One region of the Paenibacillus lutimineralis genome, then DNA from elsewhere that is predicted to be linked to it. Evidence: predicted binding sites of a transcription regulator. Region 1 holds the regulator's gene; the other holds the start of a gene.
The links. Region 1 encodes Rex, which represses fermentation and respiration genes when NADH is low (regulators of the CRP and FNR family bind a similar motif). Its sites were predicted from a motif close to TTGTGAAATATTTCACAA; they were not measured.
Positions count from the first base shown of each region.

Region 1 (4,801 bases):
CGGAGTCAATCTAACAATATTGATTCCAGGCAACTGATCTTGTATAATCCTACGAATCTCCGGCTCGGATACCCCTTCGGATAAGGGTTTCTCTACTGCTGCTTTCCCTTCGGGCAGCCAGACCATGACCTCTACGCCGTCCGCATTTTTACCTTGAACGACCCAGCACACCTCATCCCAGACCGACTTCCACACCTTTTCCGATTCAACAAGCCCGGTCTCTTGTCTGGCCAGTGCTACCGCCGCATTCTCTCCCTGCCAAATATCCTCTTGAATATATAAATAGAAGCGGTAAAGGCCAAAGAAGATGATCAGCAGGATCACAATGGAGAGCAGAATCCATTTGGTTCTATTCTTCAACCTTCTCTTCCTTCCCAGTTAGAGTTCTAATTCCCACCTTACCGACCGAGAAGTCCTTCAAAGGCCGTTTGCGCCTCATAACGAATGCGCTCCTCATCCAGCGTCAAACATTCACCGTGACGGATAATCTGCTTGCCATCGACCCATACATGCTCTACGTCCTTGGGACCTGCTGAATAGACGATATGAGAGATATAATCAGTCCGCGGCAAGAAGTGAGCTTGGTCTGTATTTACGGCGATCATGTCGGCCTTCATTCCAGCTGCCAACTTGCCCGTATTGTTCAAGTAGAGCGATTTCGCTCCATACTCTGTTCCCATACGAAGAGCTTCAAGAGCAGGTACGGCCGTCGGATCGCCGGACACCCCTTTATGGATTAAAGCGGCCAGCCTGATCTCCTCGAACATGTCGAGATTGTTGTTGCTCGCTGGGCCATCTGTACCTAGCGACACCGTAACGCCTGCTTTCAGAAGCTCCGGTACCCGCGCTACCCCGCTAGCCAGCTTAAGGTTGCTGCCCGGGTTATGAGAGATTGCCACCTTGTGGGCGGCAAGAATCTCAATCTCTTCATCGGTCAGATGCACCGCATGAGCTACCAGAGATGGACGGGAGAAGAAGCCCAGGTTAAGCAGATGTTGAACAGGACGTACGCCATACTGGTCAACATTTTGTTGGACCTCCGCTCGTGTCTCGGACATATGTGTGTGTAATGGCAAATTAAGATCATGCGCTGCCTGCACAAACCTCTCAATATAATCCGGCGGGCATGTGTACGGAGCATGCGGCGACATCATTGTTGTAATCCGTCCTTCGGCCTTCCCGTGCCAATCACGAGCAATGCGAATCGCTTCGGCCAGCTTCTGATCCTGCAGTTCAGGCGGACAGAGACCGATAACACCGCGTGTTAGAACACCGCGGATGCCCGATTCCTCAACAACCTTACCCACTTGATCCATATGATCGTACATATCTAGGAAGGTCGTAGTTCCACCTTTGACCATTTCCAGCACAGATAAAGAAGCACCCCAATATACATCCTCAGGAGTGAATTTCGCCTCCATCGGCCACATCTTCTGCTCTAGCCATTCCTGAAGGACCATATCGTCTCCGTAACCACGCAGCAATGACATCGCCGTATGCCCGTGTGAATTGACGAGGCCCGGCATGAAGAGCAGGCCTTTGCCATCATAAGTCTCCGCACCTTCTACGCCCTCAGGCCGCTCCTCGCCGATATAAGAAATCGTATTTCCTTCGATCAGCATATAGCCATGGACGATCGGACTTTTCTCGTCCAGCACTGCAAATGTACCATTCTTAATCAACCATTTACGACTCATTTTCCGGTAATTCCTTTCCACTCTGCAAATAATAAGCAAGACTAATAAGGTCTGTTGTGAAATCTGCCGCATGGATACGCACGTCAGAAGGAACCTTGATGATTGTGGGCGCAAAGTTGAGAATTGCCCCTATACCTGCGGCAACAAGCTGGTCGGCAACGCGCTGCGCCTCCACATCAGGTACCGTAATAATTCCGATCTGAATATGCTTGTCTCTTACCGTCTGCTCCAGCTCCTCGATCGGCTGAATCGTAATGTCTTTGACCTTCTTGCCGATCTTGTCCGGGTTGGCGTCAAAGACTGCGATAATCCGCATATTATCCTTCACGTACGTATTGTAATTGGACAAGGCTTGTCCCAGATTACCAGCTCCGACGAGAGCCACGTTAATCTGCTGGTCCAAATTCAGAATTTGCCGTATTTTCTCGATCAAGTATGAGACGTCATACCCGATCCCCTTCCGACCAAAGTCGCCGAAATAAGCGAGATCTTTGCGGATTTGGGCTGGATTTAGATCCAGCTTCTGTCCGAGCTCCTGGGAAGAAACCGTCAAGACCTCGCGATGGCTTAATTCATTAAGAAACCGCAAGTATACAGGCAATCTGCGTACAACCGCATCTGAAATTTTTTCTGATTTCATATATTTTCCCCCTACAGGTGCATTTCGAAGAAATTACGACTCTTCGTCATCGTTTAACCATTCTGAGATCCGTGGAACCATTTGCGATAATGTCATATGCTCCATCTTCGGTCCCGGTAAAGAATACAAAAAGTATTTGCCATAATAAGATTCCAAGATGCGAGTATCATATACAACGACAATTCCTCGATCCGCAGAAGATCGGACTAGACGCCCGAACCCTTGCTTGAAGCGAATAACCGCCTGAGGCACCGACAGCTTCATGAAGGGGTTCTTCTTCTCCCTCTGAAGCCGCTCACTCTTAGCCTCAACCAGCGGGTGATTCGGCGGCTGGAACGGCAGGCGGACAATCGCCAGGCTCGTCAATGCTTCGCCAGGAATATCTACGCCTTCCCAGAAGCTGCTCGTCCCGAGCAGCACCGATGCTTGCTGCCCTTGAAAACGACGGGTCAACTTCGTTCTGCTGCCACTATCCATACCCTGTCCAATGACGGTGATTCCTTCATCGGACAGCCGCTCTTTTAATGGGTCATATACTTGTCGCAGCATCCGATAGGATGTGAAAAGAACAAGCATCCGCCCCTTGGTAGCAATTGCTGTATCCGCCAAAGAACGCACCAGAGTCTGAATAAAATAATCATCGCCTACGCTGCCCTTAACACTCGGGAAATCCCGCGGTATGAGCACTAATGCTTGCTCCCTATAATTGAATGGAGAAGGCAGCATCGCCGTCATCAAACGGTCTGTATTAGCCGCTTCCTGAAGACCGAGCTGTTCAATGACATATTGAAACGATTTATCAACGGTCAATGTCGCCGAAGTCATAACTACACTCTTCTTCTTATCGAAGAAATATGCCTTTAATTGAGCGCTGACATCAATCGGTACGGCAAAAATCTGCAATGAACGATTGCGGTAGTTCCCATTAGCTTCAAGCCAATATACCGTATTCTCATCCTCCAGTTTCATGAAGAAACGGAGCGTCTCACGTTCATTAGCCAAATCCTTGAACAGTCCGCTGATATCCGTAATCAAGCTCTCAGCACCGTAGTCATCCTGTTCCTCTCGGATTTCAGCTACCATTCGCTCGCCTTTGCGGAGGATATCCCCCAAGGTAATATATATCGAGTTTTCCAATGTAGTTAGAGCATCCCAGGACTTGGGCTTCTTATCGGGCAGAAGCCGCGTTACGAACTGCCCCGGATCTCCAGGGGCCGCATCGGAACGCTCAGGTATTAAAGCGAACAACAATTCGCTTAGTTTATCCCAATTCTCCTTCACCTCGATCAATGACGGATACATCTCGTCAATGACCGTCATCCATTTCATCGCCGCTTCTGCTCCCGCTTGCTGGAGCATGAAGTGCAAGGATGGAAGCTGTCCCGTCTTGCTGTCCTTGAACAATCGGGTCAGAGTATGGATAACTGTAAAATATTTAAGCTGCAAGCCAAGATGCTTGCCGGCAACATCCTCAAGATGATGGGCCTCATCGATGACCAAGCGATCATAGCTTGGCAGAAGCTGATGTCCTGCTTGAATATCGGTGAACAGCTTGGAGTGATTCGTTATGACGACATCGGCTACACCCGCTTCATGCTTGGCACGGTGATAGAAGCATTTGCGGAACCAAGGGCAGGAACGTCCAAGACAAGAATCGGATTCACTAGCCACTGTTTCCCAGAAATCGCTGCCGCGATTTCCGAGATTTAGCTCCTCATCATCCCCGGTTTCCGTCTGAGCGAGCCACACGATCATTTGTGCGGCCGTCATCACCTCTTCTTTTGGGGTTGTGAAATCTCTTCTATTTATTTTATGTTCAAATTTGCGCAAACACAAATAATGCTGCCTTCCCTTGAAGATAGCGGCCTGGAACGGAAATGGTACGACCTCCGTTAATAATGGAAGATCCCGCTCCCTGAGCTGCTCTTGCAAGTTAATCGTATGAGTGCTGATTATGACCTTCTCATCCTGCTTCACACTATGGTAAATCGCAGGCAGGAGGTATCCAAGTGACTTCCCGGTACCCGTACCAGCTTCAATCAAAAGATGCTTATCTTCGGCAAAGGCCTGGTTCACCTGGTCCAACATCATGGTCTGGGCTTCACGTTCTTCGTATTCAGGCAGCTTCAGCTTCAGCTGTTCTCGGACCTGCTCCATGAACTGTTCAAAGGACACGTCCTTGAGTGGATTCACAAGCATATGATCCCGGGCTGGCTCAATATCCATCCAGTCATCGACCTGGAGGGCGAACTGCCGATAATACGTGAACCCATCCGGATTAACGCCTAGCTCCTTCTGCTGCTTCTCCTGAAGCATCGCATCAAAGAACCAGGCCAGATCACTGTCCTCATTGTTGAACAGATCAGACAGCCGCTGCAGTGTAAGCAGAGGCAACTGCTCGATTTCTTCCAGACACTTGAGGAAGATTAGAGCCGTAGCAAGCGCATCGCTATCTGCCTGATGG
Region 1 covers NZ_CP034346.1:2,493,898-2,498,698, reverse strand. The annotation lists gene EI981_RS10565 (cell wall elongation regulator TseB-like domain-containing protein) at 1-360, opposite strand, end outside; gene EI981_RS10560 (amidohydrolase) at 399-1,697, opposite strand; gene EI981_RS10555 (redox-sensing transcriptional repressor Rex) at 1,687-2,337, opposite strand; gene dinG (ATP-dependent DNA helicase DinG) at 2,371-4,801, opposite strand, start outside.

Region 2 (4,801 bases), 1.2 Mb from region 1:
GACGCCGTGGTACTGACGGACGCAATAGCGGACAAGGCAACAGGCAAGGTAGCGGCCGCCAGAATCCGTCAGGCGGCAATCGCGGCGGCAGAGGCAGACGATAGAAGCCAAGCCCTGAACAACAACTGATGTTCTAATAATAAAAAACCGTTCCATTTGTAGATGGTCAAGCAATCTCCCATCAACGAGTGGAACGGTTTTTTTAAAATATAAAAAGGGGCTAGCCCGCTATTATCAAACAGCTAGGTTAGCCCCTTCGAAGGGTTCAGCCCAATCAACTATTATTTAGCTACTTCTTGTCCAGCGATACGTCCGAATGTAATGGCATCAGCAATCGCATTGCCGCCTAGACGGTTCGTACCATGAATGACACCTGTAACCTCACCAGCTGCGAACAAACCTGGAATCGGCTCACCTTTCTCATTCATGACTTGAGTTGTCTTGTTGATGACAAGCCCGCCCATCGTATGGTGAACGGAAGGTACAGCTTTTTCAATGTAGTAAGGACCTTTGCTCATATCATGCAAGCCTTGACGATGGTGGAAGTCTTCATCATTGCCTGCTTTAGCAAATTTATTGACGCGATCGATCGTTTCCTGCAGCGCCTTCGGATCGATTTTGAAGAATTCGGCTGCTTCTTTCAGGGTATCTGCTTTGTACAGAACGCCTTCCTTAACGAGCGCATCATATTCGTCTTTATGCACATCTACCGTCTTACTGATGTCTCCGATTTCTTGATTCCACAATTGATAAGCATAGCCGCCTTCTTGAGCCAAAATCGCTCTAGAAATAACGTCGCGACGTTCCAGCTCTTCAACAAAGCGTTTGCCGCTCTGGTTAACGAGAATCGCTCCATCAAAACGGCTGTCTGCTACGAGTGAAATAACACCTGTCACAGGGTCACAAACCGGATAAGTCTGGATGCTCTCCATATTGGTCAAGGCTGCGCCAATGTCTTGCGCCATTACGATCCCATCACCAGTCGAACCCGGTGCATCTGTAGTCATATATTTCTCATCGAACTCTGGATTGTATTGCTTTCTCATCTCAACGTTGGATCCAAAACCACCGGATGCGATGACAACGCCTTTGTTCGCATGGAATGTAATCTTATTGCCATTTGCACCTGTAGCTTCAACACCGACCACTTTGCCGCTATCATCTGTGAGTAATTTATCAGCCTTCGTGTTTGTTTTTAGATCAATTTTCATTTCGTCCAGCTTCGTTTTCAGCTTGGTAATCAGTTCTGCACCAGTATGTCCTTCTGGAATAAGCGCACGCTTCACAGAGTGACCACCAAATTGGAACAAGTTATCTTCAAGGAAATTAACCTTGATATCATTCTTCAACCATTCTGCGGCAGCCGTTGCGTTCTCTGCGAGTACGCGAACCATTTCCGGATCGCCGACATTGTCTCCGCCTTTCAGCGTATCTTCAGCGAACAGATCAACACTATCCTTGATTCCTAATTTTTCCTGAACCCATGTGTTGGCAGCGTTCATCTCACCACCAGAGATCAATGTGTTGCCGCCCACGCTTGGCATCTTCTCCAGCAGAACTACGGAAGCTCCAGCTTGCTTGGCCTCCAGCGCCGCACTGAATCCAGCGCCACCAGCCCCGATAATAACTACATCGTAAGTTTGCTCCGCTGGCTCGTCTGTCTCACTCTTCCCAGCTGCTTGCTTCGCAACCAGTGTCAGTCCGGACTTCGCGATCGCATCTTTAACTGCGTCGATATAACCCGTGCTCGTTACTGTTGAACCGCTGATAGCGTCTACCTCTGCACTGTTGGAGGCGATGATCGTATCACCGAGTTCTTTAAATACAGGTTCAGCCAGAACTTCATTTTCCTTCTGCTCGAGAACCTTAATATTCTTAATTTCATTGTTCTCAAAGGTAACCTCTACCTTAATCGTGCCATGTTTACCATCGCCTTCACCGATAGAAGTGACGATGCCATTTTGGCCAGCTCCGTTATCGGCCTCCTTGCCCTTGTTGTTCCCGCTTCCGCATGCTGCCAGCATCACGACTAAGCTAAGGATAAGAATAAGGCTCCCAATCCTCTTCATCTTCATCATTTTCTGCATTTTCCCCTTGTCTTCGCATGTTGTTAGTTGTTGGTTATTCACTTGCAGCGTTACAGTACTGTGCACTACAAAAACAAAGGATAGCACAATATTCCACATCAGTTTGTGAATGTTATCACTTTCACATACTTTGTTCACAAATTGAAGACCATGTATCTATTTCAACCTATCGCAACCAACTTCACGGTTTGGCGTATTAAATGTATAAAACTGAAAGGAAGAGGTTGATCGATATGGCGGCGAAGCTCAACAAAATCATGTCCCCCACCTTTATTTTCTTTACGTGTGTTATAGTCCTGTCCGTTGTCGTCGCTGTACTGTCAAGACCTTACTTCACAGAGCCTATCTTCTACATCAACGAGAACAAGTACAAGTTCGCGAGCGAGCAAGGCAACCAGGTCTCTTATCACAGTAAAACGGCTGCTCCCATTCAGGTCAGCATTGACGGTCATGAGCGTACGGTAATTATCAATCACAAGGAATATTACATAACGAAATACAATTCTAACTACAATACAACGTATAACGTAATGTATCCGAACGGTCGTAATTACGAAGTAAGAGATCAATCCGGTTATTTATTGAGTTTCGATGAAAATGGCGATTTCGTCGTCGAGGCCTTCGCTTATGTGAACAACCAAAGAGTCATTCGAGAAGGCGAGGAGGAATTTACCCCAGCGATGCTTGTAACGGCCTCTTACCCAGAATATCATGATACTCCTGGGGCATCTGGATTTCTTTTTCTAGCATTAGCTATACTCATTTATGGATGGTGCGCCTATCGATATGAGAAATTTCAGGACATTATGTTTAACCTCTCACCTCAAAGACTTTGGGTGAACAACCCTGAACCTAGTGACTTTTATTATTTCATGTGCAAAGTTGGCGGAATTTTCTGCATGGCCTTTGCCGTCTGGGTTGCCCTCCAAGCATTCTGATCTGAGACTTATGAACGTTCTAATAAATCTATGATTTGCATTAAACTAGATACCGTATATGTGCTTTTAGGTAAATCTGGTTCAGGTATGCTTCCCTTAGGATTAAACCACACGCTATCGATTCCGACGTTATTGGCTCCCTGAATATCCGATGTTAATCGATCACCTATCATTAGGAATTCTTCCGTCCGGCTTGTCTGCAAAGCATCGAAAATATGGTTAAAGAAATAAGGGCTCGGTTTTTCATAACCAATCTCTTCGGAAATAAATAGTTGTTCAAAATATCCGTGCAGCTTGGCATCTTCTAATCTTTTTCTTTGGGTCTTTCCTACACCGTTTGTTCCAACATATAACTTACAATCTAGCTTACTGAGGCTATTGAGCAATTCCTCTGCTTGAGCAATGGTCTTATGTCCTTCATTTAAATGCTCACGGTACATTGCTTCAACCTTTGCGCCATTTTCATCTATAGAGAACTCCTGCAAAAAAAGTGAAAAACGCGTTGTCAGCACCTCATCCCGAGAGATCAGGCCTTCCTCTAATTGATGCCACAATCCATCATTAATGCGCTTGTAACATGCAATGGTTTGTTCGTTATAAGGTAATTTGAATTGCGTAATAATTTGTTTTAATGCCTTTTCCTCTGAATCTTGAAAATCAAGAATCGTATCATCTAAGTCAAAAATTATATGTTTGTATTTGTTCATGATCTATACACCCCTTGGTAGTAATATATCCAAATTAAGAGAGAATCGCCCATCCATAACTTACCTGCCCTATTCTCCTTCCAGACATGTTAGAATGAAATTGCGAAAAGTTACAACATTGTAACCGGGATGTCATTTTTGAATTCCGTCGCGAACTCAATACGATAACTTGGAGGGAATCAAGAATATGACCCATAAGAATCTGAAAACTCTATTCACAGGAAGTATGGCAGTAGCTGTTATTGCTGCTGGAGTAATTTTACCACAAGGAGGAAAAGCGGAAGCAGCCTCTGCTTCTAATATAGATTGCAATCAACCAACACAGCAGGTTCAAAAGGTTCAGCAAAAATGGGTGCAATTGAACTGGAATGGTAACTTGGACGATTTGAAATCTCTACTATCTCAGCTTCCTAATCTTGATCTGTCTAACCTGCCGGAGATTCAAAAACCAACAACTCCGAGCGAGAAACCAAGTAACCCAGAACAAAAGCCATCGACAGGATCGGACTCATCTAATAACAATAATAACGAAACGCCAACAAAACCGACTACACCTACAACACCAACAAAGCCGACAACGCCAACAACACCTACAAAACCAACAGCACCAAGCGATAATAACAATGGCACATCCGGTCAAACGGACAATGCTTCCTTCGCACAGCAAGTGGTGAATCTGGTCAATCAGGAGCGCAGCAAAGCCGGTCTTAAGCCGCTTACAGTTCAAGATAATCTGACTAAAGTAGCTGCAGCGAAAGCAGCGGATATGCGCCAGAACAATTATTTTGACCACCAATCGCCAACCTACGGTTCTCCATTCGATATGATGAAGCAGTTTGGAGTAAGCTATAGCTACGCAGGTGAGAATATCGCGAAAGGTCAACGTACCCCTGCTGAAGTCATGAACGCTTGGATGAACAGTGAAGGCCACCGTCAAAATATTATGAGTCCAAACTTCACCAAGATTGGTGTGGCTTATGATAACGGCTACTGGGTTCAAGAATTTATCGGCTAGTAAAGGTAATTCAAAAAGTCCGCTTTTGATCACGAAGTGAATCAAGAAGTGGCA
Region 2 covers NZ_CP034346.1:3,691,811-3,696,611, forward strand. The annotation lists gene EI981_RS16265 (DEAD/DEAH box helicase) at 1-104, shown strand, start outside; gene EI981_RS16270 (flavocytochrome c) at 282-2,078, opposite strand; gene EI981_RS16275 (DUF6199 family natural product biosynthesis protein) at 2,321-3,025, shown strand; gene EI981_RS16280 (YjjG family noncanonical pyrimidine nucleotidase) at 3,034-3,732, opposite strand; gene EI981_RS16285 (CAP domain-containing protein) at 3,920-4,747, shown strand.
Region 2: a site for Rex is predicted at 2,191-2,208, ahead of EI981_RS16270 (flavocytochrome c). Genes of this name have one in related genera too.